Regions from separate parts of the Corynebacterium humireducens NBRC 106098 genome, predicted to be linked through region 4. Evidence: riboswitches for the same ligand, from Rfam matches in the RefSeq annotation. Region 4 holds a riboswitch; each other region holds the start of a gene.
The links. A riboswitch is a leader RNA that binds a small molecule or an ion and turns the genes downstream of it on or off. The one in region 4 is predicted to bind thiamine pyrophosphate.
Positions count from the first base shown of each region.

Region 1: it holds a riboswitch for thiamine pyrophosphate, as region 4 does, so the genes downstream of both, B842_RS04910 (ECF transporter S component) here and thiC (phosphomethylpyrimidine synthase ThiC) in region 4, are expected to answer to the same signal.
Region 2: it holds a riboswitch for thiamine pyrophosphate, as region 4 does, so the genes downstream of both, thiM (hydroxyethylthiazole kinase) here and thiC (phosphomethylpyrimidine synthase ThiC) in region 4, are expected to answer to the same signal.
Region 3: it holds a riboswitch for thiamine pyrophosphate, as region 4 does, so the genes downstream of both, B842_RS10575 (3-oxoacyl-ACP reductase) here and thiC (phosphomethylpyrimidine synthase ThiC) in region 4, are expected to answer to the same signal.

Region 1 covers NZ_CP005286.1:958,057-965,806, forward strand. Annotated here, with positions in the region: gene B842_RS04880 (hypothetical protein) at 1-129, shown strand, start outside; gene B842_RS04885 (MFS transporter) at 126-1,358, opposite strand; gene B842_RS04890 (metalloregulator ArsR/SmtB family transcription factor) at 1,410-2,096, shown strand; gene B842_RS04895 (DUF808 domain-containing protein) at 2,186-3,127, opposite strand; gene B842_RS04900 (2-dehydropantoate 2-reductase) at 3,187-4,053, shown strand; gene B842_RS04905 (DUF2218 domain-containing protein) at 4,064-4,402, shown strand; TPP riboswitch at 4,412-4,520, shown strand; gene B842_RS04910 (ECF transporter S component) at 4,511-5,113, shown strand; gene B842_RS04915 (ABC transporter ATP-binding protein) at 5,114-6,430, shown strand; gene B842_RS04920 (energy-coupling factor transporter transmembrane component T family protein) at 6,427-7,191, shown strand; gene B842_RS04925 (nucleoside/nucleotide kinase family protein) at 7,188-7,667, shown strand.
Region 2 covers NZ_CP005286.1:1,328,904-1,336,653, reverse strand. Annotated here, with positions in the region: gene B842_RS06670 (HNH endonuclease signature motif containing protein) at 1-432, opposite strand, end outside; gene B842_RS06665 (NAD(P)/FAD-dependent oxidoreductase) at 550-1,782, opposite strand; TPP riboswitch at 1,804-1,899, shown strand; gene thiM (hydroxyethylthiazole kinase) at 1,881-2,690, shown strand; partial or broken gene B842_RS06655 (bifunctional hydroxymethylpyrimidine kinase/phosphomethylpyrimidine kinase) at 2,693-4,198, shown strand; gene B842_RS06650 (class I SAM-dependent methyltransferase) at 4,143-4,763, opposite strand; gene B842_RS06645 (magnesium and cobalt transport protein CorA) at 4,805-5,872, shown strand; gene B842_RS06640 (saccharopine dehydrogenase family protein) at 5,876-7,006, shown strand; gene B842_RS06635 (PaaI family thioesterase) at 6,993-7,457, opposite strand; gene gndA (NADP-dependent phosphogluconate dehydrogenase) at 7,509-7,750, shown strand, end outside.
Region 3 covers NZ_CP005286.1:2,139,611-2,147,360, reverse strand. Annotated here, with positions in the region: gene B842_RS10585 (L,D-transpeptidase) at 157-1,347, shown strand; gene B842_RS10580 (SDR family oxidoreductase) at 1,348-2,229, opposite strand; TPP riboswitch at 2,341-2,442, shown strand; gene B842_RS10575 (3-oxoacyl-ACP reductase) at 2,473-3,249, shown strand; gene B842_RS10570 (LLM class flavin-dependent oxidoreductase) at 3,254-4,525, shown strand; gene B842_RS10565 (carboxymuconolactone decarboxylase family protein) at 4,530-4,901, opposite strand; tRNA gene B842_RS10560 (tRNA-His) at 5,112-5,184, opposite strand; gene orn (oligoribonuclease) at 5,234-5,863, opposite strand; gene cmrA (mycolate reductase) at 5,865-6,668, opposite strand; gene B842_RS10545 (Na+/H+ antiporter family protein) at 6,753-7,750, shown strand, end outside.
Region 4 covers NZ_CP005286.1:1,682,714-1,690,463, reverse strand. Annotated here, with positions in the region: gene thiO (glycine oxidase ThiO) at 1-262, opposite strand, end outside; gene B842_RS08405 (thiamine phosphate synthase) at 262-912, opposite strand; gene thiC (phosphomethylpyrimidine synthase ThiC) at 896-2,662, opposite strand; TPP riboswitch at 2,658-2,773, opposite strand; gene rplS (50S ribosomal protein L19) at 2,932-3,273, shown strand; gene B842_RS08390 (hypothetical protein) at 3,480-4,493, shown strand; gene B842_RS08385 (ABC transporter ATP-binding protein) at 4,621-6,336, opposite strand; gene lepB (signal peptidase I) at 6,382-7,116, shown strand; gene B842_RS08375 (ribonuclease HII) at 7,116-7,750, shown strand, end outside; gene B842_RS08370 (DUF2469 domain-containing protein) at 7,741-7,750, shown strand, end outside.

The DNA of each region.
Region 1 (7,750 bases), 720 kb from region 4:
GCGGACGAGTACGTGCAGTCGAACTACGCGTGGGGTCCGGTCGACGGGGCCCCGCCGTACTGGGGGATCGCGTTCCGCAGGACCGCGGACTCCTGGATCATCGTCTACACCTGGTCCGAGACACCCTAGACGGGGCGTTTCTCCGGGTGGGTCTCGCCCAGCCGGACGAGCACCACGGTGCCGGCGGCGGCCGACAGGCCGGCGGCCACCCACACGGCGCTGGTCAGGGAGGTGGCGTCGGCGACGAGGCCGCCGAGGAGGGCTCCCGCGGTGTAGCCCAGGTCGCGCCACACCCGGTAGATGCCCACGGCCCGGCCCCGCCACTCGGGGGCGGCGACGTCGCCGATGACGGCGAGCAGCGCCGGGTAGACCAGGGCGGAGCCTACGCCGAGCACCGCCGTCCCCAGCGCCCAGCCGGGCATGGTGTCCGCGGCGGCGATGAGGGCCAGGGCACCCGCCTGCAGGAACATGCCGAGCGTCACCAGTGGCTTGCGTCCCACGAGGTCGGAGAGCCAGCCGGTGGCCAGCTGCCCGACGCCCCATACCAGCGGGTAGAGCGCGACGAGCAGGCCGATCTCCCGGAGTCCCAGGCCGGCGGCAGCGAAGAGGAGGGGGAAGACGCCCCAGGAGAGGCCGAAGTTGAGGTTGTTGGCCATGCCCGCCAGGCTGGCGGAGGACAGCGCCGGGTCGCGCCAGCTGACGTCGGCGAAGATCCGGCGGTCGGACAGTTGCCCGGCGGGGCTGCCGACGGTGCTCTCGAGGGCGACGAAGCCGCGGGTCTCCCGGACGAAGAGCGTGACCACGACAAGTGCGATGACCGTGTAGGCCACCCCCAGGAGGAAGGGGGCGGGGCGGAGTCCGTGCTGGGCGGCGATCCAGCCGGCGGCGGCGGAGGTGAGGGCGACGGCGAGGTAGCCGGCGGCCTCGTTGAGTCCCATCGCCAGGCCCCGTTGGCGGGGGCCGACGAGGTCGATCTTCATGGTGACGGTGGTGGACCAGGCCAGGCCCTGGTTGATGCCGAGGAGGATGTTGGCCACGATGATCCACTCCCAGGCGGGGGCCCACATGATGAGCAGGGGCACGGGGAGGCCGAAGAGCCAGCCTGCGAGGAGGACGGGGCGGCGGCCGTGGCGGTCGGAGAGGACCCCGGCGACGTAGTTGGAGGCGGCCTTGGCGATGCCGAAGGCGGCGACGTAGGCGAAGACGAAGGTGTAGCCGGTGAGGTGGAACACCTGCTCGGCGAGGAGGGGGAGGGTGGTCTGCTGTTGGCCGACCATGCCGCCGACGAGGGCGTTGACGGCCACGAGCAGGGTGAACTGGGCGGCGTTCTGCCGGAGGCCGAGTTGTGGTCGGGTCATGCCAGGCTCCTCAACTATTCAATGAATTGCTTGAACAGTACAATCAGGGGCATGCCACCGCAAGCGAGCGACCCCCGCGCCTTCAAGGACGAGATCTTCGGCCACATCGCCCGGATCGGCGCCGCCCTGGGCCACGCCAAGCGCGTCGAGATCCTCGACGTGCTCCTGCAGGGCGAGCGCACCGTCGAGTCTCTCTCGCAGCAGGTCGCCGCCTCCGTGGCCAACACCTCCCGCCACCTGCAGATCCTCGCCGCCGCCGGCCTGGTGACCCGCCGCGCGGAGGGCACCTCCCGCGTCTACCGCGTCGCCGACGACGAGGTGGCCGACCTCCACCTCGCCGTCCGGGGGCTGGCGCAGTCGCACATCGCGGACATCAGCACCCTCGCCGACGCCTTCTTCGCCGAGGTCGACGGCGTCCGTGCGGTCTCCTTCGAGGAGTTCGACGACCTGCAGCGCGCCGGTGACGCCCTGCTTGTCGACGTCCGCCCCGCCCCCGAGTTCGCCGCCGGCCATGCGGAGGGCGCGGTCAACATCCCTCTCGCCGACCTCGACCGCCGCCTCGCGGAGCTGCCCGCCGACCGGACGGTCGTGGCGTACTGCCGCGGCCCCTACTGCGTCTTCGCCGCCCACGCGGTGACCCGCCTCCGGGAGGCGGGCCTGCAGGCGGTGAGGCTCGCGGAGGGCTACCCCGAGTGGCGGGCGGCGGGTCGCCCGGTGGGGCGCCGGAATTCCTCCTGACCGGCCGCGACAACTTGGGCGCGGCGCCCTGATGTTTCCCCTGGCGAGGGACGAGTCGACGCCGATGTCGCCTACCGGTCGGAGTCTCGCTAGTGCGCCGCCGCTTCCTTCCGGCCGGTCAGCGCCTGCACCCCGTCGACGGTGAGGGCGACCACCATGCCCCACAGCAGGCCGAACACCAGCGAGAAGAAGGTGTTGACCAGCCAGCCGAGGATGCCGCCACCGGCGGCGACCTCCAGGGAGTGGATCGTGTCGTAGGGCCAGGTGACGCCGAACTCGGCGAGGCCCACCAGGATGATGTGGCCGCCGACCCACAGCATCGCGAATGTGCCCACCACCGCGATCGTGGACAGCACCTTCGGCATCGCGGTGACCAGGCCACGGCCGAAGGCGGCGCCGGGGCCGCCCCGTTCGGTCATGTGGAGGCCGATGTCGTCCATCTTCACCAGCACGCCGACCGCGCCGTAGACCAGGGCGGTGATGCCGATCGCCACGACCACCAGGACGGCGGCGCGGAAGGCCATCGGCTGGTGGGCGACCTCGTTGAGGGAGATGACCATGATCTCCGCGGAGAGGATCAGGTCGGTCATGATCGCGCCCTTGACCAGTTTGTCCTCGTCGGCGGCGGTCTTGTCTGCACCCTGCGCGTGGGTGTCCCCCTCGCCCTTGCCGTGGCCCTTGAGCTTGTGGAGCACCTTGTGGGCGCCCTCGAAGCACAGGTACGTGCCGCCGAGCATGAGGATCGGGGTCAGCGCCCACGGGGCCAGCCAGGACAGGAGCAGGGCGACGGGGAGGATGATGACCAGCTTGTTGACCAGTGAGCCCTTGGTGATCCGCCAGATCATCGGCAGCTCACGGGCCGGCTGGATGCCGGTGACGTAACGGGGGGTCACGGCGGCGTCGTCGACGACCACGCCGGCGGCCTTCACCGAGGTCTTGCCGGCGGCCGCCGCCACGTCATCGACGCTGGCGGCGGCGGCGCGGGCGATGAGGGCGACGTCGTCAAGCAGTGCTAGAAGTCCACCGGCCATGGTGCGCACCTTTCAGGGAGGAAATAAGAACATTCTAGAGCGTTCCTTAGAATGGTCGCATGAGAACAGCAGTGGTGGGTGTCGGTGCGGTCGGTGGATGGTTCGGCGGGTCCCTGGTGCGGGCGGGGCATGACGTGGTGTTCATCGCGCGCGGCGAGACCCTCGACGTGCTGCGCACCGAGGGGCTGCGTCTCAACGACGACCCGCCGATCCCGGTGGACGCCGTCGGCAGTCTCGCCGAGGCCGGCCCCGTCGACGTCGTCCTGCTGGCGGTGAAGGTCACCGCCGCGACCGACCTCCCCGCGCTTCTCGACGCCCTCCCCGCCGGCGCCCACGTCGCCGTCACGCAGAACTCCGTCGAGGTGCCCTCCCGCGTCGCCGCGGTCGTGGGGTGGGAGCGCACTCTGCCGGGTGTCGTGCGCGGCTACTACCACCACACCGGCCCGGGGCGGGTGGAGTTCCACGGGGGCCCTGTGTCGTATGACGTGGGAGGGGAGGAGAGAGTCGTCGGAAAGCTGGTGGCGGCGCTGAACTCCGCGGGCGTCGACGCCACCGCACGTGACGACATCATCGTCGACGTGTGGGAGAAGGCCATGTACGTGACCACCACCGGGGCGCTCGGGGCGCTGGCGCAGGCCCCGCTCGGGGAGCTGCGCACCCGGCTGCGGCCGACGCTGGAGGCGCTCATGCGGGAGGTCGAGTCCACGGCCCGCGCGAACGGGGTGCCGCTCAGCGACGACGTGGTCGAACGCACCCTGGAGTTCGCCGACCGCATGCCCGCCACGGCGACCAGTTCGATGCACCGGGACCTGCTCGCCGGGCGTCCCCACGAGCTGGACTCCCAGGTCGGTGCGATCTGCCGGATGGCGGCCCGGCAGGGCGTCGACGTGCGGCTCCATGACCTTCTGCTGGGGGTGCTGGGGTAACGTGACGGACATGACGGCTTCCTCCACTGCCCGGGTCAGGTGTGATCGCCCGGGGCGTTACGCTCGGTCCCTGGTCTCCACTTTCGCCGACACGGCGCACACGGAGTGGGATGCCGAGGAAGGCCGCGGGCACCTCGTGTTCACGTGGGGGCACGACGCCGAGGTGGACATGATCGCCGGCGACGGGGTCCTCCTGCTGCACCTGGAGTGCGCCGCCGCGGAGCTCGAGCAGCTGGAGAGGCTCATCGGGCGCGGCGTCGTCGAGCTCGCCGGCGACGCCGACGTGGAGGTCGCGTGGAAGCGTCCCGGAGGTCAGGACGGTACCCGCTGGGTCGCTGGGCTAGACTGACGCCCGACCACTTTCGTCCACGGGTGCCCGGTGCGAGTCCGGGCTGAGATGCCGCAACGGCGGACCGTCGAACCTGATCCGGTTAATACCGGCGCTAGGGAGATCCCAGTGACCACCACTGCTGCAAGAACGCGCGCCCGCTCCTCGTGGCGCGTCATCGACATCATCATCGCCTCCGTCCTCGGCGTGGCGACCGGCCTCATCTTCTGGGTGTGGAACTCCATCGGCTTCGCCTGGACCACCGCCATGGATGCGCTCACCCCCGGCTTCGGCGGCCTGGCCCTGGGCATCTGGCTGCTCGGCGGCGTCATCGGCGGGCTGGTGATCCGGAAGCCGGGTGCCGCGATCTTCGTCGAGGTCCTCGCCGCCGCCGTCTCCGCGCTGCTGGGCAACCAGTGGGGCATCGAGACCCTCTACCACGGCATCGCCCAGGGCATCGGCGCGGAGCTCGTCTTCGCGGCCTTCGCGTACCGGCGTTTCACCCTCCCCGTCGCCATGCTCGCCGGCGCGGGAGCCTCGGTGGGCAACTTCCTGGTCTCGCTGTTCACGAGCGCGAACATCGCGAAGTCGCTGGCCTTCAACTCGATCTACCTCACCTGCGGCGTGATCTCCGGGGTGATCCTCGCGGGGCTCCTCGGCCACTGGTTGGTCAAGGCCCTGGCCGGGACCGGCGCGCTGGACCGTTTCGCGGCCGGACGGAAGCGCGTGTAGATGACTGCACTCGTCGAGGCCCGCGGTCTCGGCTGGCGGCACGCCTCCCGGGTGGACCCGGCGCTGGAGAACATCTCCCTGCGCCTGGAACGCGGGGAGAAGGTGCTGCTGACCGGCCGTTCCGGCGCAGGCAAGTCCACTCTCCTGGCCGCGCTGGCCGGCCTGCTCGGTGACGAGGAGGACGGCGACCAGACCGGCACCCTCACCATCGACGGGACGGTCGGCATGGTCCTGCAGGACCCCGACTCCCAGGTCATCGCCTCCCGCGTCGGCGACGACGTCGCCTTCGGCTGCGAGAACCTGCGCATCCCGCGCGAGGAGATCTGGCCGCGCGTGCGCCGCGCCCTCGACCTCGTCGGCCTCGACCTGCCGCTGGACCACCCGACCCGGCACCTGTCCGGCGGGCAGAAGCAGCGTCTCGCCCTGGCGGGCGTCATCGCCATGGGGGCGGATCTCATCCTCCTCGACGAGCCCACCGCCAACCTCGACCCCGTCGGGCAGCGCGAGGTCGTCGAGGCGGTGACCGCCGTCGCCGCGGAGACCGACGCCACGCTGTTCGTCGTCGAGCACCGCCCGCAGCTGTGGGTCCCGCTCATGGACCGTTTCCTCCACCTCGACGAGGACGGCCTCCACGAGAGCACCGCCGCCGGCCTGCCCGCCCCGCCGGTCCTGCCGGCCGCCCGCGGCGTGGCCCCCGGGACGCCGCCGCTGGTCAGCGCCCGTGACCTGCAGACCATCTGGGGGCCGCCGCGCACCCTCGACCTGCCGCAGGGCGCGTCGACGGTCATCACCGGGCCCAACGGCGCCGGGAAGTCGACGCTCGCGCTGACGCTGGCCGGGCTTCTCGACCCCGTCGGCGGCGAGCTCACCTACGCGGAGGAGCTGCGGCAGGGCCTGCGGAAGAGCCCCCACGCCTGGAGTTCGCGGCAGCTTGCACAGCGGGTGGGCTACGTCTTCCAGGACCCGGAGCACCAGTTCGTCGCCCGCACCGTCGCCGAGGAGATGGCCGTGTCCGGCGGCCCGCAGGAGCGTATCGACGACCTCCTGCACCGCCTCCGCCTCACCCACCTCGCCGACGCCAACCCCTTCACCCTGTCGGGCGGGGAGAAGCGCCGGCTCTCCGTGGCCACCGCCCTGGTCAACGCCCCCGCGCTGCTCGTCCTCGACGAGCCGACCTTCGGCCAGGACCCCACCACCTTCGTCGAGCTCGTCGGCATGGTCCGGGAACTCACCGACCGCGGCGTGACCGTCGCGTCGATCACCCATGACGAGCTCTACGCCCACGCCCTCGGCGACCATCTCGTGGAGGTCCGATGAATCTGCTCGCCGGCATCAACCCGGTCACCCGCATCCTGGCCCTCATCCTGCTGACCACGCCGCTGCTGCTGTCGGTGGACATCGTCTCCGCGGCGGTGGCGCTGGGCTTCACGCTGCTCGCGGCCCCGTTGTGCGGGGTGAGCTGGGGCCGGCTGCTGCGGCGCGGCTGGCCGATCCTGCTGGCCGCGCCGTTGGCGGCGGTCCCCATGGCGCTCTACGGCCGCCCGGAGGGGGAGACGTACCTCCACTTCCTGCTCATCCACGTGACGGACAACTCCCTGCAGCTGGCGGCGGCGATCTTCGTGCGTGTGCTGGCGGTGGGGCTGCCGGTCGTCGTCCTGTCGGCGGACGTCGACCCCACGGACCTCGGCGACGGCCTGGCGCAGGTGCTGCGTCTGCCCGCCCGTTTCGTGCTGGGGGCGGTGGCGGCGACCCGCCTGGTCTCCCTGTTCCGCGACGACCTCGACTCCATGCGCCGCGCCCGCCGGGCCCGGGGCATCGCCGACCAGGGGCGCATCCGTCACTTCCTCACGCTCGCCTTCGGCCTGCTCGTGCTCTCTCTGCGGCGCGGCACCAAGCTGGCCACCGCGATGGAGGCCCGGGGCTTCAACCGCGTCGCCGAGCACGGCCGCACGTGGGCGCGGGAGTCGACGCTCTCGGGCCGCGACTGGGTCGTCATGTCCGTGTGCCTCGTCGCCTCCGTGGCGGCCATCGGCATCGCGGTGGCGGTCGGTTCCTTCCGTTTCCTGGGCGTGGCGTGACACGCCTGACGGTGCTCGTCGACGGTCCCTCCGGGGCCGGCAAGACCACCTTCGCCACTGCCGTGGGGCGGCGCACGGGCCTGCGGGTGGTTCACCTCGACGACTTCTACCCGGGCTGGTCCGGGCTGGCGGAGGCCTCCCGCATGGTGGTCGAGGACGTGCTGCACCCGACGCGACCCGGCTACCGACGCTGGGACTGGGAGGCCGACGCCCCGGGGGAGTGGGTGGCGCTGGACCCGCGGGAGTCGCTCATCGTGGAGGGGGTGGGGGCGGTGACGGCGGCGTCGATAAGCGCTGCGCGGGAGCTGGGCGAGGTGCTCAGCGTGCGTATCGACGCCCCCGTGGACGTCCGCCGCGTCCGTGCCCTGCGCCGCGACACCGGCTACGGACGTTTCTGGGAGATGTGGGCGGCGCAGGAGGAGGCGTTCTACGCCGAGCACGGTGCTGTTCCGGTGGACTTTGCGTTGACCTGGTGAGGAAATCCCACAGAGTCTCGGCATGGAGCAGGGGTCCGATCGGGCGGGGGGTGACGTCGGGGGTGGCGGTGGCCGGGGGCTGA
Region 2 (7,750 bases), 350 kb from region 4:
CAGGGCGTCGGTGTTCTTGCCGCCCTTGAGGGCCCGTCGGCCGTAGGCCTTCCTCTCGGCGTCCTCCACCCCGCGGTTGTACTCGCGCACGCGGGTGGCGGCAGCCCGGTCGATCTCCTCCACCGTGCCGCGCAGGGCGCACAGCTCGACGCGCAGCTCCCATTCGGTGACGGCGGCGCCGGCCAGGAGCTTCCGGACATGCTTCTCGACGACCATGAGCGCGTCCGGGGACAGTCCGGCACCGGCGGCGCGGGCGGCGGCCTGCCGGGCGCGTTGCCGGGTGGGCCCGTGGTAGGTGGCGGCGTGCCGCGCCCACGCGGCGGCGTCGCGGATGCCGAGTGCCTCGAGGTCAGCGACGGTGACCGCGCCGGAGGCGATGTCGCCCAGCACGGTCATGGCCCGCAGGGCCCGCAGCATCTCGAGGGTGTTCATGCCCCGCACGGTAGACGGGCGACAGGCACTCGTCGAGAAGCACCTTCCCAGGCCTGTGGACAGACCCGGCCTGTCCACAGATTCCGGTGTTCCGGTCACACGACCGGTTGACAATCCCTAGCGCAGCGGGTCGAAGGGGCGGATCGTCGGGTGGGTCTCGCCGGTGTCGATGAGCTGCGCCAGGTACCGGCCGGTCGCGGGGCCGAGGACGATGCCCCACATGCCGTGGCCGCCAGCGACGTAGACGTTCTCGGAGGCCGTGCGTCCGACGAGGGGTCGCCCGTCCGGGGTGACGGGGCGGGAGCCCACCCACTCGTCGTGCCGGTTGTCCAGGTCGACGCCCGTCATGACGCGCCGGGCCTGGTTGACGATCGCCTCGATGCGCCGCGGGTGGAGCGGTTCGTCGGGGCGGCGGAACTCCATCGTCCCGGCGATGCGGAAGCGTCCCCGGTAGGGCGTGCAGGCGATGCGGTGGTGCGGCAGGTAGACGGGGTGCTCGGCGGGCTGCTCGGTGTCCACGGTGAAGGAGTAGCCGCGTCCGGCCTGCACGAGGGTGCGCACGCCGTGGGCCTGGGCCAGGCGGGGCAGCCATGCGCCGGTGGCGATGACCACGGTGCCGGTGCTGAGGCGCTCGCCGGTGTCGAGGACGACGGCCGGGTCGGTGCCGCCGACGACGCTGACCACGTGGGCGTCGGTACGCAGGTGTCCGCCCCGGTCCACGACGGCCCGGCCGAGTGCCTCGACGTAGGGTCCGGGTTCGATGAAGCGTTGGCCATCGAGGCGGTAGGCGCAGGTGACCGCGTCGGAGAGCATGGGCGCCAGGGAGGTCGCGGCGTCCAGCGGGGTGAGCGGGGCCTCCTGGCCGTGGCGCACCACGCCGTCGAGCTCGCGGAGGAAACCGGCGGCCTGGGACTCCTTCTCGAAGGCGATGACGAAGGGGCCCTCCCGTGTCCAGGCGTCGACGCCGCCGAGCTCCAGTTCGTCGAAGGCGGCGAGGGCGACCAGGTCGATGGGGGTCAGTGCGGCCATCGTCGCGTCCCAGGCCCGGGCGGTGGCCTGCGCCATGAAGCGGGCGAGGAAGGCCCACAGGCCGGGGTCGACGCGGAGGGGCATGGAGAGGGCGGCGTCGGCGTCGAGAAGCGCGGTGGGGCCGTAGCGCCACAGGCTGGGGTCGGACAGCGGGATGGTCTTCGCGGGGGCCAGCCAGCCGGCGTTGCCCCAGGAGGCGCCGGCGGCGACGCCCTCCCGGTCGAGGACGGTGACCTTGTGGCCGCGTTCCTGCAGGTGCCAGGCGGTGGCGAGGCCGACCATGCCGGCGCCGATCACGGTGGTGTCTCTGACTCTGCTCATGCGCCCTATGGTAATCTCTGTCACATCGACATGGGGTGCGCGGTCGCCGCGCTGAGATCACACCCACGGAACCTGCTCTAGTTCGGACTAGCGAAGGGATTGTCATCACTGTTCTGCACGCCCGCGACATGTTGCGTACAGATGCGCCTCTGGTGCAGTGCCTGACCAACACGGTCGCCGCCGCCCTGAGCGCCAACGTCCTCCTCGCCGCCGGGGCCTCCCCCGCGATGATCGACACCCCGGAGGAGGCGGGGGATTTCGCCCGTCTGGCCGCCGGGGTGCTGGTCAACATGGGCACCCCGACCGCCGCCCGCTACGAGGCGATGCGCGCCGCCGTCCGCGGCGCCACCGACATGGACACCCCCTGGGTCCTCGATCCCGTCGGCGCCGGCGTCCTCGGTCACCGCACGAGGTTCGTGCGCTCCCTGCTTGCCGACGCCACCCTCGCCGCCCCCGCCGCAATCCGGGGCAACGCCTCCGAGATCGCCGCCCTCGGTGGCGGCGGGGCCGGGGGCCGGGGCGTCGACACGGCGCACCGTGTCACAGACGCCCTGCCGGCCGCGCGGGCCCTCGCGGAGAGCACCGGGGCGGTCGTCGCGGTGTCCGGCCCCGTCGACCTCATCGTCTCCCCCGGCCGCGAGACCTGGCTGACCTCCGGTGACCCGCTGCTCACGCGCGTCAGCGGCACCGACTGCGCCCTGGGCGCGGTGTGCGCGGCGTACCTGGGACTGGGCGTCGGGAAGCATGACGCCGTGCTCGCCGCACACGCGCACCTGGGGGCCGCCGCGCAGGTCGCGGCGCGTTCCGCCACCGGGCCGGGCGGCTTCGCGGCCGCCTGGCTCGACGCCGTCCACCACCTCACCTCCGCGGAGATCGCGGACCTCGTCTCCTGGAAGGATCACCCATGACCCCCCGTATTCTCTCCATCGCCGGCACCGACCCGACCGGCGGCGCCGGCGTCCAGGCCGACCTGAAGTCCATCGCCGCGGCCGGGGGCTTCGGCATGGCCGCGGTCACCGCCCTCGTCGCCCAGAACACCCACGGCGTGCGTTCCGTGCACACCCCGCCGCACGACTTCCTGCGGGAGCAGCTGGCCGCCGTCTTCGACGACGTCACCGTCGACGCCGTGAAGATCGGCATGCTGGGCGACGCCGAGACAGTCGCGGTCGTCTCCGCCGCGCTGGAGGCCCACCCGGTCCCCCACGTCATCCTCGACCCGGTGATGGTGGCCAGCTCCGGCGACCGCCTGCTCAACGAGGACGCCGAGGCCGCCGTGCGTGACCTGGTGCGCCGCGTCGACGTGATCACCCCGAACCTGCGTGAGCTGGCCGTGCTCTGCGACGCGGAGATGGCCACCACCCTCGACGAGGGCATCGAGCAGGCCCGGGGGCTGGCGGCGGAGACGGGCACGGTGGTGATCGTCAAGGGTGGGCACCTGACCGGCCCGGAGGCCGACAACGCGGTCGTCTCCCCCGACGGTGCAGTGCACCACGTGCCGACGCCGCGCGTCGACACGCAGAACACCCACGGCACCGGCTGCTCCCTGTCCGCCGCTCTGGCCACCCGCATCGCCGCCGGCGACAGCGTCGCCACCGCCCTCGAGTGGGCGACCCGCTGGCTGCACGAGGCCATCACCCACTCCGACGCCCTCGACGTGGGCACCGGCCACGGCCCCGTCGACCACTTCCACCGCATGCGCCGCCTCGAGGCCGCCGCCTCCGCCCGCCCGTGGGCCCCGCGCACCGACGTGCCCGCCCCCACCCCGCACCTGGCGCCCGCCGGCCCGCACACGCAGGCCATGTGGGACGCCACCGGTGAGGTGTGGAACGAGATCATGGACCTCGCCTTCCTCCGCGAACTGTCCTCCGGCGCGCTGCGCCACGCGGACTTCGCCTTCTACCTCGACCAGGACGCCCAGTACCTCAACCGCTACTCCCGCGCCCTGGCGCTGCTGTCCTCCCGCGCACCGGCCCAGGCCGACCAGATCTTCTGGGCGGAGTCCGCACGCGAGGTCCTCGCGGGTGAGGCCCAGCTGCACCGCGACTGGCTCGGCGGCAACGACCTCGAGGTGACCGACCCCTCCCCGATCACCCTCGCCTACACCAACTTCCTCGTCGCCTCCTGCGCCGTCGAGCCCTACGTGGTCGGCGCCGCCGCGGTGCTGCCCTGCTTCTGGCTCTACGCGGAGATCGGCATGGAGCTGGCCCGGGCCAACACCCCGGACCACCCCTACCACGCCTGGCTGTCGACCTACGGCGGCGAGGAGTTCAACGCCGGGGCCCGCGCCGCGATCGAGCGCACCGAGGCCGCCCTGGCGGCGGCGTCCCCGGAGGAGCGGGAGCAGGCGATGACCGCCTACCTCAGGGCGTGCGTGTACGAGCGGGAGTTCTTCGCCCAGGCTGACCGGGCCTGGTGAGGACGGCCACGAGAAAATCGGAGCCCTCGGTGAAGGGCTGCAGGTCCCACGTCCCGAACAGGTGCTCCGGTTCCAGGCCGGCCGCCGTGGCGGTGGCCAGGAAGTCGTCGAAGGCCCACCCGCGGCCCGCCCCGAAACCGGCGACGAAACGGCCCCCGGGACGCAGCGCCGCCGCGATGTTGTCCAGCGCCGCCTGACGCCCGAAGGGGTCGAGGAAGCACATCACGTTGCCCGCCGCGACCACCAGGTCGCAGTCCGTCGGCAGCGGGTCGTGGCAGAGGTCGCCGACGCGCCACTCCCCCTCGTAGCGGGCACGGGCATGGTCGATGAGCACGGGGTCGATGTCGATCCCGGTCACCCGGTGCCCCCGTTCTGCCAGGTAGCCGCCCAGGCGGCCCTGCCCGCAGCCCGCGTCGAGGATGCGGGCGCCGCGGGGGACGAGGGCGTCGATAAGCCGGGCCTCGCCGTCGATGTCCTCGCCCCGGTCGAGCATCGTCTGCCAGCGGCGGGCGTAGTCGTGGGAGTGGGAGGGATTGCGGTCGGTGAGCTCTCTCCAGGTGGACATGCGGCCCAGTATAGGAAGGCCGAGCGGCTAGACTCGGCTGCGTGCTCAGCCCATTCGAACGCTCCCGCCGACCCGTGGATGTCCCGGAGCCGCGCCCCCGCCTGAAGGTCCCGGTGGAGCGCGCGATCGACCACTGCCGCGTGTTTATGGACGGCGAACGCCTCCCCGGCGAGTACATCCCCTCCTCCGCCCTCAACGAGGTCGCCGAGCACGGCAGCGGCTTCGTCTGGCTGGGGCTGCGGGAGCCGGACGCCCACCAGATGGAGCGCGTCGCGGAGCAGTTCGGCATCCACCCCCTCATCGTCGAGGACGCCGTCACCGCCCATCAGCGCCCCAAGGTCGAGCGTTACGACGACCAGCTGTTCATGGTCGTCCGTTCCGTGAAGTTCCGGGCGGAGGCCTCGGAGGGGGACTCCCGCGAGATCATCTCCACCGGTGAGGTGCAGGTCCTCATCGGTCCGCAGTTCATCATCACCGTCCGGCACGGCGCGGAGCTGCCGGAGCTGTCCGGCGCCTTCGAGGAGAATCCGGAGCTCGTGGCCCTCGGACCGGGCGCCCTGGCCTGGCGGGTGGCGGACCACCTCGTCGACGAGTACTACCGCATCGCCGAGCTGCTGGAACAGGAGGTCGACGACCTGGAGGAGGAGGTGTTCACCCCCGGCTCGCGTTTCAACATCGAGCAGATCTACATGTACAAGCGTGAGATCCTCGAGATGCGGCACTCCACCGACCCGCTCGCCCCGGCGCTGCGGTCCCTCATCACCGAGAACCGCGACATCCTGGGCAAGCAGCTGCGCAGCTACTTCCGTGACGTCCTCGACCACGAGATGCAGGTCCGCGACCGGATCGCCGGCTACGACGAGAGGCTCTCGGCGCTCATCGACGCGTCAGTGGCGAAGATCACCATGCAGCAGAACACCGACATGCGCACCATCTCCGCGGTGGTCGGCATGGCGGCCGCCCCGACCCTCATCGCCGGTATCTACGGCATGAACTTCACCAACATGCCGGAACTGGACTCGGAGTACGGGTACTTCATCGTGCTCGGGGTCATCGCCTTCATCGTGGCGCTCATGTTCTGGTGGTTCCGACGCAACAACTGGCTGTGACCCATGACCGACATCCTGCTCTTCGGTGCGACCGGTTTCGCCGGTCGCCTCACCGCCGCCCATCTGGCGGCCCACCACGGTGACCTGGAGGTGGTGCTGGCGGGCCGGGACGCAGACCGGCTCACGAAGCTGCGCGACGAGCTCAACCCCGCCTGGGACGTCGCCGTCGGGGACTCCCGCTCCGCCGCGGACATGAGGGCCCTGGCACGCCGGGCCCGGGTGGTGATCAACTGCGTCGGCCCCTACTCCCTCCACGGCGCCGAACTGGTCCACGCGTGCGCGGAAGCCGGCACCGACTACGTCGACCTGTGCGGCGAGGCGCCGTTCATCCGCCGCACCATCGACGCCCACCACCGCACGGCGCAGGAGTCGGGCGCCCGGATCGTCCACTCCTGCGGCTTCGACTCGGTCCCCTCCGACATGGGGGTGTTCGCGCTGCTGCGGCACGCCGGGGAGGAGATGGAGAGGGTGACGATGGTCGTCGAGAAGCTCCGTGGCGGGCTCTCCGGCGGCACCATCGACTCCATGCGCGCCGTGTCCGCCGAGGCCCACCGCGACCGGGTCGTCGCGCGCCTGCTGCACAACCCCTACACGCTCTCCCCCGTCCCCGCCGAGGAACCGTGGCTGGAGGGGAAGGACTTCGAGGTCACTCGGCTTGACGACGGCCGCTGGGCCGGTCCCTTCTTCATGTCCATGTTCAACACCCGCGTTGTCCGCCGTTCGAACTCGCTGCGGGGACAGCGCTTCACCTACCACGAACGCTGGGCCACGGGTAGCCGCGTGCGGGCCTGGGCGTTGGCCGGGGTCACGGCGGCGCTGTTCCTCGCCTCCCAGAAACCCGCCCTCCGCCGCCTCCTGCCCGCCGCCGGTGAGGGTCCCTCGGAGAAGCAGCGCGCGAAGGGACACTTCTCGTTCACGCACCACGGCGTCGGTAGGTCCGGACGGCGCTACTCCTGCACGGTGGCCGCCGACGGCGACCCCGGCTACGACGTCACCGCCATGATGCTCTCGGAGGCGGCGGTGACGCTGCTGCACCACGACGGCGCGGGCGGGGTGCTCACCCCGGCGACGGCCCTGGGTGCCCCCTACCTGGACGCCCTGCAGGCGGGCGGGATGCGCTTCAGCTGCCGCTAGAGTGCCGCAGCACCATGGTGCGCAGTGTGGAGCGGGCCACGAGGCGACCCCCGTTGGTCATGAGGATCTCCCACAGCTGGGTGCGCCCACCCAGCTGGATCGGCGTGGCCTTCGCCTCGATGACGCCGTCGCGGACGGAGTCGATGAAGTCGGTGTCGTTGTTGACGCCGACCACCGGGCCGCCCGCGGACACCACCCCGGCAAGGCTGCCCACGGACTCGGCCAGCGCGCAGAACACGCCCCCGTTGACCAGGCCGACGGGCTGCCGGTGCTGGTCCCCCACCTCGAGGCGGGCGCGGACGCGGCCGTCGGCGATCTGCGTGTAGACGATCCCGAGGTGGGCGTCGAGGCCGACGTTGCGGTCGTTGAGCTGCGCGAGCTGCGCGGCGTCGAGGGCCTTGCCTGTCCCGGCGAGGCGGAAGAGGTCGGTGAAACTGTAGGTCTCGGTCATGAGTGCCGACTCTACTGACCCTTCGAAAATGGTGTGTCTAAACTCTGTGCCATGACCTCCCCTGAGAATCTCGCCCAGATCGGCGTCGTCGGACTCGCCGTCATGGGTTCCAACCTGGCCCGCAACTTCGCCCGCAACGGCCACACCGTCGCCGTGTACAACCGTTCCCCCGAGAAGACCCGCGACCTCATCGCCGAGCACGGTGACGAGGGCACCTTCCTCGCCTCCGAGACCGTCGAGGACTTCGTCGCCTCCCTCGAGCGCCCGCGTAAGGCGATCATCATGGTCCAGGC
Region 3 (7,750 bases), 460 kb from region 4:
ATCGCCAGGTCAAAAGGCGTTTTTGAGGCATGTCATGCACGTCTTAAAAGCATGGTTCATGATGGAATCTTGGTCAGCCTCTCCCGGAACGGTTACGCTGTCACGTATTGAGTGGGGCGCGGACGGTGCGCCCCGTACCACGGCAGAGGAATTTTCTTGAGGTTCGGTTTCATCCCGCTGCGGCGGTTCGGAGCAGGGGCGGTCGCGGCCGTACTGGTCGGCGGTCTCGTGGCGGGCTGCACGATCGAGGGGTCGTCGGCAAGCGGGACGGCGGTGGAGACGTCCGTCGCCCCGGCGCCGACGCTGGTGTCGGTGAAGGACGGGGCCCGGGACCACGATCCGACGGAGCCGGTCACCGTCACCTCGGAGGAGGGGCTGCGTTCGGTCACCATGACCAACCAGGACGGCAAGGTCGTGGAGTCGGAGCTGTCGGCGGACGGCCGGACGTGGACCACCACGGAGGTGCTCGGCTACCACCGCACGTACAAGGTCGTCGCAGAGGACCGGGCGGGGCAGAGGACGACGGTGAGCTTCTCGACGCCCGACCCGGCGTCGACAAGCGGTGTCGCCCTGGCACCTCTCGACGGCGCCGTGGTCGGCGTCGCGCAGACCATCACCATGCGTTTCGGCACTCCCATCAAGGACCGGCAGGCGGCGCAGGACGCCATCACCGTGACCACCTCGCCGCCCGTGGAGGGCGCGTTCTACTGGCTGAACAACTCCGAGCTGCGCTGGCGGCCGGCGGAGTTCTGGACCCCGGGCACGGAGGTCACCGTCGAGGCCGACCTCTACGGAAAGGATCTCGGCGGCGGCGTGTGGGGCTCGAAGGACAACGCGATGAGCTTCACCATCGGCGAGGACGTGCGCACCGTCGTCGACGACGCCACCAAGACCATGACCGTCTCCCGCAACGGTGAGGTGCTGCGCACCATCCCGGTGTCGCTGGGACGGGACACGGAACGCTGGGCCACGCCGAACGGCACGTACATCGTCGGTGACCAGCTGGAGTCGATGATCATGGACTCCATGACCTACGGCCTGGCCTACGACCAGGGCGGCTACAAGACGAAGGTCGCCTACGCCACGCAGATGTCCTGGTCGGGCATCTACGTGCACGGCGCCCCGTGGTCGGTGGGGGACCAGGGCTACCGCAACGTCTCCCACGGCTGCATCAACGTCACCGACGAGGCTGCGCAGTGGTTCCAGAACACCGTCAAGCGCGGCGACCCCGTCGTGGTGCGCAACACCGTCGGCGGGACCCTCTCCGGCTGGGACGGCCTCGGCGACTGGAACATCCCGTGGGAGAAGTGGAAGAAGGGCAACGCCGACGAGACCTCGGCCTGGTGATCACGGGGTGGGCGTGCCGCCCGTGACGCCCAGCGTCTCCCCCATGACGTAGGAGGCCTCGTCGGAGGCGAGGAACACGAACGCCCCGGCCAGCTCGGCCGGCTGCCCGGCGCGCCCCAGTGGGGTCTGCTGCCCGAAGCCCTCGATCTTCTCCGGCGGCTGCCCGTGGGAGGGCTGCAGCGGGGTCCACACCGGGCCCGGGGCGACGGCGTTGACGCGGATGCCCTCCGGGGCGAGCTGCTCGGCCAGTCCCTTCGACAGGTTGTTCATCGCGGCCTTGGTCAGGGCGTAGTCGAGCAGGTGCGGGGAGGGCTGGTACGCCTGGATGGATGAGGTGAAGATGATCGCCGCGCCGGGCTGCAGGTGCGGGATCGCCGCCTTGGTCACGCGGAAGGCGGAGTAGACGTTGGACTTCATGGTGGCGTCGAAGTCCTCGTCGGGGATGTTCTCGATGCCGTCGTGCCAGATCTGGCGGGAGGCGTTGTTCACCAGGATGTCCAGCCCGCCGAAGGCCTCGACGGTGTCGGCGACGATCTTCTCGCACTGTGCGAGTTCCTGCAGGTCACCGGGTAGCGCCAGGGCCTTCTGGCCGGCGTCCTCGATGGCCTGGATGATCTTCCGGGCGTCGGGCTCCTCCTCGGGGAGGTAGGAGATGGCGACGTCGGCACCCTCGCGGGCGTAGGCGACGGCCACGGCGGCGCCGATGCCGGAGTCGCCGCCGGTGATCAGGGCCTTCCGGCCCCGGAGGCGGCCGTGGCCCTCGTAGGTGTCGAGTCCGAGGTCGGCCTTCGGCTCCAGTTCGGCGTCGAGGCCCGGGTGGGGCTGGGTCTGCTGCGGTGGGTCGATCGTGGGGTGGAGCGAGCGGGGATCGTGAGCGTTCATGGCTCCGGTCCTTTCATTAGTGGATGTGCAATCGAGGATACGGAAAGTATCGGCCCGGGGTTTCCCGACGCCACCGGCTGGGCCCGCCCCCGCGAGTTGGTATGGTGGCGGTCACGTGACACGGGGTGCTGCCCCTGAAGAGGGCAGCTGAGAACACACCCGTCGAACCTGATCCAGTTAATGCTGGCGAAGGGAATGTCCACGAGGCGCTACCTTCGCCTTCTCACCGAGAAAGGCGTACGCATGTCCATCACCGCAACACCCATCAACGAGCAGATCGTGCTGGTCACCGGCGGAGCCCGCGGGCTCGGCAAGGCCGTCACCGAGGCGTTCCTGCGTGAGGGCGCCAAGGTCGTGATCAACTACTTCTCCTCGGCGGAGGAGGCGGAGGCGCTCGTCGAGAAGCACCCGGGGCAGGCGGTCGCCATCCAGGCGGACGTCCGTGACCGCGCGCAGATCGACGCCCTGTTCGCGCAGGCCCGCGAGGCGTTCGGCACGCCCGTGACCACCGTCGTGTCCAACGCGCTCATCGACTTCTCCTTCGACGGCGACGCCCGCCCGAAGGCCGACGAGATCACCTACGGGCGTTTCGAGAGCCAGTTCGCGGGCGCCGTCCAGGGCACCCTCAACGTCACCCAGGCCGCGCTGCCGGGCTTCGACGAGTTCGGTTCGGGCCGCGTCATCACCATCGGCACCAACCTCTTCCAGTACCCGGTCGTGCCGTACCACGACTACACCGCCGCGAAGGCCGCCCTGCTCTCCCTCACCCGCACCCTCGCCGCCGACCTGGGACCGCGCGGCGTCACCGTCAACATGCTGTCCGGCGGCCTGCTGCGCAAGACGGACGCCTCCGCCGCCACCCCGGACGAGGTCTTCGACTTCATCGCGCAGGGCACCCCGCTGCAGTCGGTGACCACCCCGGAGGAGTTCGCCGACGCGATCCTCTTCTTCGCCTCCCCGTGGGCACGCTCCATCACCGGCCAGAACCTGGTCGTCGACGGCGGCCTGGTCAAGGACTAGATCCGTGCACATCAACCTCTTCGCCTTCGCGGCGGGACACCACACCTCCGCCTGGCGTGCGGAGGACTCCTCGGTGCACCGCCTCGGTGACATCACCTACTGGGAGGAGCTCGCGCAGATCGCCGAGCGCGGCTGCCTCGACGCCTTCTTCCTCGCCGACGGCCAGTCCGCGGCGATCGGCGGCGTCGGCGGTGGCCCCGCCTGGTTCCTGGAGCCGGTGACCACGCTCACCGCCCTGGCCCGCGCCACGGAACACATCGGCCTGGTCACGACCATCTCCGCGACCTTCTGGCCCCCGTTCCACGCCGCCCGCCTCCTGGCCAGCCTCGACCACATCTCCGGTGGGCGCGCCGGGATCAACGTCGTCACCTCCATGGGCGACGACGAGGCCCGCAACCACGGCATGCCGGCCCTCCCGCCGCACGCCGAGCGCTACGCCCGCGCCGACGAGTTCATCCGCGTGGTCAACGACCTGTGGGACTCCTTCCCGGCCGACGCCGTCGTGTGCGACGAGTCCTGGGCCGACGCCTCCCGCTTGTCGACGCCCCACCACTCCGGCGACTTCTTCGACGTCGCCGGTCCGCTCAACATCCCCGCCGGCCCGCAGGGCCGCCCCGTCCTGTTCCAGGCCGGGGCCTCCGAGCCGGGGCGCGACCTGGCGGCCCGCTACGCCGAGGGCATCTACGCCGTGGCGTGGGACCTGGAGATGGCCCGCGAGTACCGCCTCGACGTCCGCCGCCGGGCACAGGAGCTGGGCCGCGACCCGGACGGGCTGATCGTCATGCCCGGCCTGGTCACCTATGTCGGCCGCACCGAGGAGGAGGCCCGCGCCAAGCAGCGCGCGCTCAACGAGCTGCTGCCCGTCGCGGACGCCCTGCGGGGGCTGGAGTACTTCATCCAGCAGGACACCTCGGAGTGGGAACTCGATGCCCCTGTGCCTCCGCTGCCGCCACTGGAGGAGTTCACCGGACCGCAGGGCCGCTACGCGACGATCCTGCGCATCATCGAGTCCCGCCAGCCCACCGTCCGTGAGCTGCTGGGCTACCTCGCCGCCGGCGGCGGGCACGCCACCTTCGTGGGCACTCCCGAGCAGATCGCCGACGAGATGCAGCGCTGGGTCGAGGAGGGCGGCGCCGACGGCTTCAACCTCATGCCGCCGTCCCTGCCCGCCGGCATCGAGGACTTCGTCGACATGGTCATCCCCGTCCTGCAGGAGCGCGGCGTGTTCCGCACCTCCTACCAGGGGACGACGCTGCGCGGGCACCTCTCGGAGTAGGGGGTCAGCCCTCGACGGCGGCCTTCATGCAGCGCATGGCGGCCAGCGTCTTGGGCACGCCGATGTACGGCATGAGGTGGACGATGGACTCGCCGACCTCCTGCCGGCTCATCCCGGCCACGTCGAGAGCCGTCTTGATGTGGCCCGTGAGCTGCGGCTCAACGCCACCCATCGCGGCCAGCGCGGCGATGTTGAGCAGCTGGCGGGTGCGCAGGTCGATGCCCTCCCGCTGGTAGGTGCCGCCGAACACGGCACCGACGACCCAGTCGGACGCGCCCGGCGCGAAGGCGTCGAGCTGCTCCTTCCAGGCCGCCGCGCCCTCCGGCGACTGGGTCTCCGCGACGAACTCGTTGCCCTTGTCCATGCTGAACGTCATGTTCTCTCCTTTGGTTGACTGGCGCCGACAGTATAGGAGATGGGCGGGGCGGGGAGCGCCCTTCGCTGGTGCGGGATCACATGGTCGGGACCAGTCCGCCAGGCGCGGTGCACGTTCGAGACCACTCCGGCCCCGACCATGTCCTCTCGACCCTGCGTGTGGGAAATGCGAAACGCCCTCCGGCACGAAGCCGGAGGGCGTTTCCCTCGGGGTGGCTGACGGGGCTCGAACCCGCGACACCCAGGATCACAACCTGGTGCTCTACCAACTGAACTACAGCCACCATCGCTGCTGTATCGCAGCGGACTACAGATTAACCCATTATCCCCGAATTACAAAAACCGCTGGTAGTGGGCGGTTGCGGCCGCCGAACACTCGGCTGCGGCGGCGGACTCCGGGCCCGGCGCGGGGACGAAGACGGAGCGTCGGTAGTAGTCGAGTTCGCGGATGGACTCCACGATGTCCGCCAGCGCGCGGTGGGCCAGTCCCTTCTCCGGCTGGTTGAAGTACGCCTTCGGGAACCAGCGGCGTGCCAGCTCCTTGATGGAGGAGACGTCGACCATGCGGTAGTGCAGGGCGGCGTCGAGACGCGGCATCTGCGCACGGAGGAACGCCCGGTCCGTGGCGATGGAGTTGCCGGCCAGCGGGGCCGGGTGCTCCGGGCTGCAGTGCTCGGCGATGAGCGCGAGCACGGCGTCCTCGGCCTCCTCCATGGTCACGGTCGAGGTGCGGATCTGCTCGGTGAGGCCGGAGGATTCGTGCATGTTGGTGACGAAATCGTCCATCTCCGCCAGTTCCTCCTCGGTGGCGTGGACGACCAGGTCGACGCCCTCGCCGATGATCTGCAGGTTCGCGTCGGTCACCAGCGCGGCGATCTCGACGATGACGTGCCTGTCAGGGTCGAGACCGGTCATCTCCAGGTCGACCCACACGAGGCGGTCATTCTTCGGTGCGACGTTCACGTCAGGCTCCCATCTTCGCGTAGAAACGGCCGATCAGCGGGGCGAGCAGCCCCGTCGGCGCCACCTTGGAGATCGCGTTCATCGCCTTGCTCAGCGGACCCGGGACGACGCGGCGCTGGTTCTTCGCCATCGCCTCGAGGGTCTCGCGGGAGCAGGACTCGTAGGTGGTCCACAGGAAATCGGGGACCACCTTGTCGACGATCGACTTCTCCTCCTCCGGCACCACCGCGTCCCGCACCGGACCCGGCGCGAGCAGCGTGCACGTCACGCCGGTGCCCTTGAGCTCGTAGTGCAGCGCCTCCGTGAAGGCGTTGACGCCGGCCTTCGTGAACACGTACGTCGCGTTGTTCGGAATCGGCACGTTGCCCGCCGCGGAACCGACGTTGCAGATCGCGCCGGAGCGTCGGGCCAGCATGCCGTCGAGAACCGCGCGCGTGAGCCGGTGCACGGCGGTGGCGTTGAGGTGGAACTGATCGACCTCATGATCCCAGTCCTGCCTGACCAGCGGGCCGAACGTGGCGATACCCGCCGAGTTGATGAGGATCGACACCTCCCGCGCATCCATGTGCTCGATGAGGCGCGAGACGTCCTCATGCTTGCTCAGGTCGGCGGCGACGACCTCGACGGTGACGCCGTGGGCGGCCTCGAGGGCGTCGGCAAGCTCGCGGAGCACCGCTTCTCGACGCGCCACCACAATCAGATTGTGGCCCATCGACGCGAGGTCACGGGCCATGGCCATGCCGATGCCCTGGCTGGCGCCGGTCACGACCGCGAAAGATTCCGGGCTGGGGGAGGGGAGAGTCATGGGACCCAGGCTAATCGACGCCCCACCGTCCCCGCCCCCGACCTGATGTCAGACCACCGCACCGAACCACATATTCTGGCACTCATGAATGCCGTGCTGATCGCCGTGCTGGTAATGCTCATACTGTCCGTCGTCAGGGTCCATGTGGTTCTGGCTCTGTTCATCGGTGCCATCGTGGGTGGCCTGCTGGGTGGGCTGGGCCTGGACGGGACGATGCTCGCCTTCCAGGAGGGGTTGTCCGGGGGTGCGCAGATCGCGTTGTCCTATGCGTTGCTCGGTGCCTTCGCCATGGCGGTGGCGAGTTCGGGGCTGCCGAATCTGCTGGCGAACTGGCTGATCGGGAAGTTGGGCGTCGACAGCACCTCCGCGAAGACCCGCACGATCATGTGGACGAAGTGGGGTATGGTCGCCGGCATCCTGGCGATGGCGGTCATGTCGCAGAACCTCATCCCGGTGCACATCGCGTTCATCCCGCTGATCATCCCGCCGCTGCTGGCGGTGTTCAACCGTCTGCGGATCGATCGTCGTCTCGTCGCCGTCGTCATGACGTTCGGCCTGGTCACCACCTACATGTGGATCCCGATCGGCTTCGGAAACATCTTCCTCAACGACATTCTGCTGGGCAACATCGAGCGCGCCGGCCTGGACACCAGCGGCATCAACATCGTGACCACCATGTCCCTGCCGGCGTCCGGCATGATCGTCGGTCTGCTCATCGCGGTGCTCTTCACTTACCGACGCCCCCGTGACTACGCCGACCGCCCCATCACCGTCGGCACCGGCGTGGAGGACGAGCCGATCTCCCGTTACCGCGTGGTGGTGGCGCTCATCGCGATCGTCGCGACGTTCGCCATCCAGGTCGTCATGCAGGCCGGTGGTTCGGAGGCGAACTCGCTGCTCGTCGGTTCGCTCACGGGTCTGGCGATCTTCCTCGCGACGGGTGCGGTGAAGTGGGGGCAGGCCGACGACATCTTCACCTCCGGCATGAAGATGATGGCGCTGATCGGCTTCATCATGATCACCGCCCAGGGCTTCGCCGCGGTGATGTCCGCCACCGGCGAGGTGGAGTCCCTCGTCGTGGC
Region 4 (7,750 bases):
CCTCGGTGCGGTGCCCCGTGGGCAGGTCCGTGTGCCTGCCGACGACCTCCAGCAGCCCCGGATACAGCTCCGCCGAACGCAGCATGAGCGGGAAGAGCGCCTCCTGCCGGTACACCACCTCGGCGACCGGGGCGAGCATGCCGCCCGCGTGGTGGGTGGCACCCGACGCCGGGGCCGGGTCCTGCAGGGTGACCCCGTGGCCGCGGTCGGCCAGCCGCAGGGCGGTGGCCAGGCCGACGAGCCCGCCACCGACGACCGTGATCACTTCCGCCCCTCCTCGAAACCGGCGATGAGCCGCGCCGCGTACTCCTGCGGGTCCGGCGCCTCCATGAGGCCACGGACCACGGCCAGGCCGGCCACACCGGTGGCCCCCAGGTCGGCGGCGTCCTCGGCGCGCACGTCACCGATGGCGACGACCGGGACCTGCGACACCGCCACGATGTCGTGGTAGCCTTCCACGCCCAGCGGGGTCCGGCCGGACTCCTTCGTCGGGGTCGGCCGGTAGGGGCCGGCACCGACGTAGTCGATGAGGTCGCCGTAGCGGTTCGCCGCCTCCACCAGCTCCCGCGTGCCGGTGGTCAGACCGACGATGGCGTCGGGGCCGAGCAGCTCACGGACCGCCGGGACCGGCAGGTCGGTCTGCCCGACGTGCACGCCGTGGACGGGCAGCCCCTGCCGCCGGAGGGCGAGGGCGACGTCGACGCGGTCGTCGACAAGCACCGTGGCACGGTCGCCGACCTCGCGGGCGACGGTCGCCGTGAGTTCGTACAGGTCCAGCGCGTCGATCGGCTTGCTGCGCACCTGGACGATGCCGCAGCCGCCGTCGACGGCCCTACGGGCCACCCCGATGATGTGCTCCGGCGTACCGGAGCCCGTCACGAGGTAGCAGCGCAGGTCAAGGGTGGGTCGCATTGTTCACCGATTCGAGATAGACGTTGGAACCGCGCTTGCGGAACTCCTCTGACATGGTACGCATCCCCTCGACCGCCTCCGGCTCGCCGACCTGCGGGATGCCCAGCTTCGCGCCGAACGTGTCGCGGATGTCCTGGCTGATGCGCATGGAGCAGAACTTCGGGCCGCACATCGAGCAGAAGTGCGCCGTCTTCGCCGGCTCCGCGGGCAGGGTCTCGTCATGGTAGGCCTGCGCGGTCTCCGGGTCGAGGGAGAGGGCGAACTGGTCGTGCCAGCGGAACTCGAAACGCGCCTTGCTCATCGCGTCGTCCCAGTCCCGCGCACCGGGGTGCCCCTTCGCGACGTCCGCGGCGTGGGCCGCCAGCTTGTAGGTGATCACGCCGGTCTTGACGTCGTCGCGGTTCGGTAGACCGAGGTGCTCCTTCGGGGTGACGTAGCAGAGCATCGCGGTGCCGCCCATGGCGATGTGTGCCGCGCCGATGGCGGAGGTGATGTGGTCGTAGCCCGGCGCGATGTCCGTGACCAGGGGGCCGAGGGTGTAGAAGGGGGCATCGGAGGCCCACTCCTGCTCCAGCTCGTTGTTCACCTGGATCATGTTGAGCGGCACGTGGCCCGGGCCCTCGACCATGACCTGGACGTCGTACTCCCACGCCCGGCGGGTGAGCTCGCCGATGGTCTTCAGCTCGGCGAACTGGGCGTCGTCGTTGGCGTCGGCGAGGCTGCCCGGACGCAGGCCGTCGCCGAGGGAGAAGGCGACGTCGTACTGCGCGAAGATCTCGCAGAGCTCGTCGAAGTTCTCGTACAGGAAGGACTCCCTGTGGTGCGCCAGGCACCAGCCCGCCATGATCGAGCCGCCGCGGGACACGATGCCCGTCACCCGCTCCGTGGTCAGCGGGATGAAGGGCAGGCGGACACCGGCGTGGACGGTCATGTAGTCGACGCCCTGCTCGCACTGCTCGATGACGGTGTCGCGGAAGATCTCCCAGGTCAGGTCCTCGGCGACGCCGTCCACCTTCTCCAGCGCCTGGTAGATCGGGACGGTGCCGATCGGGACGGGGGAGTTGCGCATGATCCACTCGCGGGTGGTGTGGATGTCGTTGCCGGTGGACAGGTCCATGACCGTGTCCGCACCCCAACGGGTCGCCCAGCGCAGCTTCTCCACCTCCTCCTGGATCGACGAGGTGACGGCCGAGTTGCCGATGTTCGCGTTGATCTTCGTCAGGAACTTCCGCCCGATGATCATCGGCTCGGACTCCGGGTGGTTGATGTTGTTCGGCAGGATCGCGCGGCCGCGGGCGATCTCCGAGCGCACGAACTCGGGGTCGCAGTGCTCACGCAGCGCGACGAACTCCATCTCCTTCGTGATGATGCCCTGCCGCGCGTAGTGCATCTGCGTCACCCTCTTCCCCTTCTGCGCGCGCAGGGTCGGGCGCTTCTCGCCCTTCCACTCCGCCGACGCCGCGCCGCGCCGGGTCGCCGTCCGGCCGTCATCGGCCAGGTTGCGGGGACGTCCCTCATACTTCTCGACGTCGCCCCGCTCCTCGATCCACCCCGCCCGCAACGCCGGCAGGCCGACGGTGACGTCGCACTCCGGGCCGCGCGTGCGGTAGATGCGGAACGGCTCGTTCGGGCCGTCGGGGGAGTCGTCCAGGAGGATCTCCGTCTCAGGGACACTCAGACCGTTCTTCTCGATCGGGGAGAATCGGTGCTTGGGGTGGATTTCCGTTCCGGAGTCATGGGTCGGCTGCATGCCATCGCCTCTCTTCCTACGCTGGTGCTAACCAGACAGGTTCATACGGTGCTCGCGCGGCGTCACTAGCGCGATCTCAGCCCGATGCCTCGGGCGCCCGTGGGGTCGGGAGGAAGCCTACCACCTCCCGGGCCCGGAGATTTTGCGGGGGAGGGGCGGGTATGGGAGACTGTGCGGGTTGTATGTAACGGGCACGAACCGGTCGAGCATCCCGACACAGGGAAGAGCCGCCAGGGTCCTCTGTCCAGAACTGAAAAGGAACATGTCGCATGAACATTCTCGACAAGGTTGATTCCGCGCAGCTGCGCGAGGACATCCCGGCCTTCCGCCCGGGTGACACCCTCGACGTCCACGTCAAGGTCATTGAGGGCTCCACCGAGCGTACCCAGCTGTTCAAGGGTGTCGTCATCCGCCGCCAGGGCTCCGGCATCCGCGAGACCTTCACCATCCGCAAGGTCTCCTTCGGTATCGGCGTGGAGCGTACCTTCCCGGTCCACTCCCCGAACATCGCCTCCATCGAGGTCGTCCGCCGCGGTGACGTCCGTCGTGCGAAGCTGTACTACCTGCGCGAGCTGCGCGGCAAGGCAGCCCGCATCAAGGAGAAGCGCTAAGCTCCACCGGAATCGCCCCACACCTGCACGGTGTGGGGCTTTTCTTTTTGGCGCCTATTGACACTTTAATGTGTCCTGGGTTACATTGATCGGACAAGCTTCACCGGGCAGTTAGAGATAAAGGTCAGGGTGAAGAAGTGAATCCCGGTAGTCCCGTCGCAAGACGGGGCCCGGGATTTGCGCCGTTCAGGGGGTACGGTGGGCTCATGAAGCTGGTTGACGCGCCCCGTGGCCGCGACGTCCTCATGGAGCTCGCCCTGGCGGCAACCGACACAGTCGACCACCCCCTGCACTCGGCGCTCTTCCACGCCACACGCCCCTTCGAGACGTCGAACGTCTCCTACTACACCATCGACGGAGGCTCCTCGACGCCGTCGCCTGACTGGCCGGACGTGACGCCGGGGGAGGTGGCGGCACTCCTGGATGGCACACCCCTGGTGGAGCCGACCGTCGACATGCTCCGGAACTGTGTGGCCGACGCCGTGGACAACGCCGCCTACTGGCAGCCGCCCTCCGGGTGGGACCATCTGCTGGCGACCCCGGAGATCCGCGCGGCGCTGACCCGCGTGGAGGAGCACCTGGTGGCCCCCTGGTTCGACGCCCCCTTCGACGGGGACGACCAGTGGGAGCTGTGGTGGCGCGATGGACACCGTGACGAGGCGCCTGCCCCGCCCTCCTCCCGCGTCCTGCGGCGCTGGGCAGAGCAGACACGGCGGGAGGAGGCGAGGAGGAACCTTGGCGGCGGCGAATGGTGGTCGACCCCGCCCTTCGGGCTGCCGGTGACGACCACGCTGCTTCCCGACGCCACCCCGGCCGGCCTGCACTTCATGGAGGATTCCTTCGGCTGGAGACAGGTCCGGTGCCGACGGGTGGAGGTACCTGATTCTCCCCGCGTCCTCGAGATCACGGGCCCGCAGGACTGGGCCGGGCTGTGCCGTCGTTTCCCGCTGGAGGTGACGAACCAGAAGCGCTACAACTGGGCGCAGTGTACGGGCCGGGAGGGCCGGTGGGTGATGCCTGACTACGAGGGCGTCGCGGAGCACTATGACGCCGTGCACCTCACGGTCCGCGGATACCTCACCACCGCCGGTCTGGCGGTGCCCGTCGATGAGGGCCGGGCCAGTGTGCTGGCCGGCTGGGCACCGGAGGAGACCTACTGGTTCCGGGACATCGCCGCAGGGGAGGAGGTCCGGGACTGGGACGGGACTATTGACACATGAGTGTGGCCTGGGTTACATTGATCGGACAAGCTTCACCGGACAGTTAGAGATAAAGGTCAGGGTGAAGAAGTGAATCCCGGTAGTCCCGTCGCAAGACGGGGCCCGGGATTTGCGCCGTTCAGGGGGCTTAAGCCAGCAGCTGGCGGGAGGCCAGGTCGCGGTAGAGCGGACTCGACTGCATCAGTTCCTCATGGGTGCCCACCCCGGCGACGCGCCCGTCGTCGAGCACGATGATCTGGTCGGCGTCGGTGACCGTGGACAGTCGGTGGGCGACGACCACGAGGGTGCGGTCCGTGGCGGAGGCGTCGATGGCGTCGAGGATGAGCTGCTCATTCTGGGAGTCGACGGCGGAGGTGGGTTCGTCGAGAAGCAGGATCGGGCTGTCCATGAGGAGCATGCGGGCCAGCGCCAGCCGCTGGCGCTGACCGCCGGAGAGGGTGAGGCCACGGTCGCCGAGCTCGGTGTCGAGGCCGTCGGCCTCCTCCATACGTTCGCGCAGGTTGACCTGGTCGAGGGCCCACCAGCACTGCTCGTCGGTGGCGTTCGGGGTGGCGAGCAGCAGGTTGTCGCGGACGGTGCCGGCCAGCACGGCGGCCTCCTGTTCGACGTAGCCGACGATCTCCCGGACCGACGCCCGCGTGAGGTCGGCCATGTCCTGGTCCCCGAGGAACAGCCGCCCAGAGGTGGGGTCGTAGAAGCGTTCGATGAGCGCGAGCATGGTGGACTTGCCGGAGCCGGAGGGGCCGACGATGGCGGTCTTGCGGCTGGCGGGGATGTCGACGGTGACGTTCTCCAGGACGGGCACCGGCTCCTCGTCCTCGGCGGTCTCGTAGGCGAAGGAGACGTCGTCGAAACGCACGGAGTGGGCCGGGCGGGCGGCGACGCCGTCGGTCGACTCGGGGGCCTCGTCCATGACCTGCTGGATGCGTTCGATCGCACCCATGGCCTGGCGGATCGTGGTGATCGCCCCGAAGATCGAGCCGAGCGGCATGGACACCATGAACAGGTAGAGCACGAAGGTGACCAGGTCGGCGACGGTGATGGTGCCGGCGGCGACGCGGGCGCCGCCGATGCCGAGGACGAGCAGGAAGGAGCCCTGCATCGCCAGTCCGGCGGCGGGGAAGATCAGCGCCGCGACCCGCGCGATGCGGACACCCTGGAGCCAGGCGTTGTCGGCGTCGGCACGCAGGTCGGCCTCCACCTTGTCCTGGGCGCCGGACGCGCGGATGGTGCGCACGGCGACGAGGGCGCGGTCCATGCCGGCGCCGAGGTCACCGACCGCCTTCTGGGCGCGTTTGGTGTAGCGCTGGATGAGGGTAGAGGAGCCGATGACCGCCAGCAGCGTCACGGCGACGACGGCGAGGACGAGGACGAGCATGAAGACGTCGACAAGCGCCATGAGGACGATCGCACCGATCATCGTGGCCAGTCCGCCGATGGCGCTGACCAGGCCGCCGGTGAATGCGGCGCGGATGATGGTGGTGTCCGAACCCAGGCGGGTGACCAGGTCGCCGGTGCGGTGCCTGTCGTACACGGGGATCGGCAGGCGCAGCAGACGGCCGATGAGGTCGTGGCGGGTGGCCTTGACCGCGGTCTCCGCGGTGACGGTGAGCAGGTAGGACTGCAGCGCGCCGAGCACCGAGGACACCACCAGCAGCACCACCAGGATCCACGCGAGGTGGGCGATCGGACCCTCACCCACGGTGGAGATGAGGCGGTTGATCACCATGGGTTGCGCCAGCCCGAGGGCCGATCCGATCAGGGAGAGCACCACCGCGGCGGTGAGGGCTCCCTTGTGGTGGCCGAGCATGCTGAGAAGCGCACGGAACGCGGAGGACTTCATGTCGTACCAGTGTAGGCCCGTCACCTGCTGCTAAGCTCGGTCCCCGTGATTGATTCGGAGAAGGAAACCGGGGAGTCTGAGAAGAAGCCCGCACCGTGGTACATCGAGATTCCGGTGGTCATCGCCCTGACGCTGCTCGCGATCTTCCTGCTCCAGACCTTCGTCGGTCGGGTGTACATGATCCCCTCGCAGTCGATGGAGCCGACCCTGCATGGCTGTGCCGGCTGCACGGGTGACCGCATCTTCGTGGACAAGGTGTCGTACCGCTTCGGTGACCCGGAGCCGGGTGACGTCGTCGTGTTCAAGGGCACCGACTCGTGGAACCAGGGCTTCGTGTCCCAGCGTTCCCAGAACGACGTCGTCCGTGCGCTGCAGAACTTCGGCTCCTACGTGGGCCTGGTCGCCCCTGACGAGAATGACCTGGTCAAGCGCATCATCGCCACCGGCGGGCAGACCGTGTCCTGCCAGGAGGGCGACCCGGCGGTGATGGTCGACGGCCAGCCGATCGACCAGTCCTACACCCTGCAGCCCCTGGCCTACCCGGTGGACCCGGCGACGGGTTCCGAGGCCTGCGGCGGCTCCTACTTCGGTCCGCTGACGGTGCCGGAGGACAACTACTTCATGATGGGCGACAACCGCACCAACTCCGCCGACTCCCGCGCGCACATCGGCGACGAGTTCCAGGGCACGATCCCGGAGGACCACATCCGCGGCAAGGTGCAGTTCATCATCTTCCCGTTCAACCGCATCGGCGGTGTCGCCGACCCGGCGATCCAGTAGTGGAGGAACTTCTCGACGCCCGCGGCCTCGGCCCCGTCGCCGGCGTCGACGAGGCGGGACGCGGCGCCTGCTGCGGGCCGCTGACGGTGGCCGCGTGCATCCTCCCGCCGGGGGAGATCCCCGGCCTGGAGCGGCTCACCGACTCCAAGAAACTGACGCCCGCCTGGCGGGAGAAGCTCTACCCGCTCATCATCGAGGCCGCCGTGGCGTGGTCGGTGGTCACCATCTCCGCGACGGCCATCGACGCCCGCGGCATCCAGCACGCCAACATCTCCGGCATGCGGCGCGCGGTCGCGGCCCTCGACGTGCGCCCCGGCTACGTGCTCACCGACGCCTGGCACATCCCCGGCCTCGATGTCCCGCACCTGCCCGTCGTCGGCGGGGACGCGGTGGTGCGGTCGATCTCCGCGGCCAGCGTCCTGGCGAAGGTGACCCGTGACCGCCTCATGGTGGACCTCGACGAGACCTACCCGGGCTACGGTTTCGCGTCGCACAAGGGCTACTCCACGAAGGTGCACATGGCTGCGGTGCGCCAGCACGGCGCGACGCCGGAGCACCGATACACTTACGCCAACGTCGTCAAGGCCCACGACGAGTGGCTGAACATGCAGGAGGCAGAAGACAGTGAGCGCTG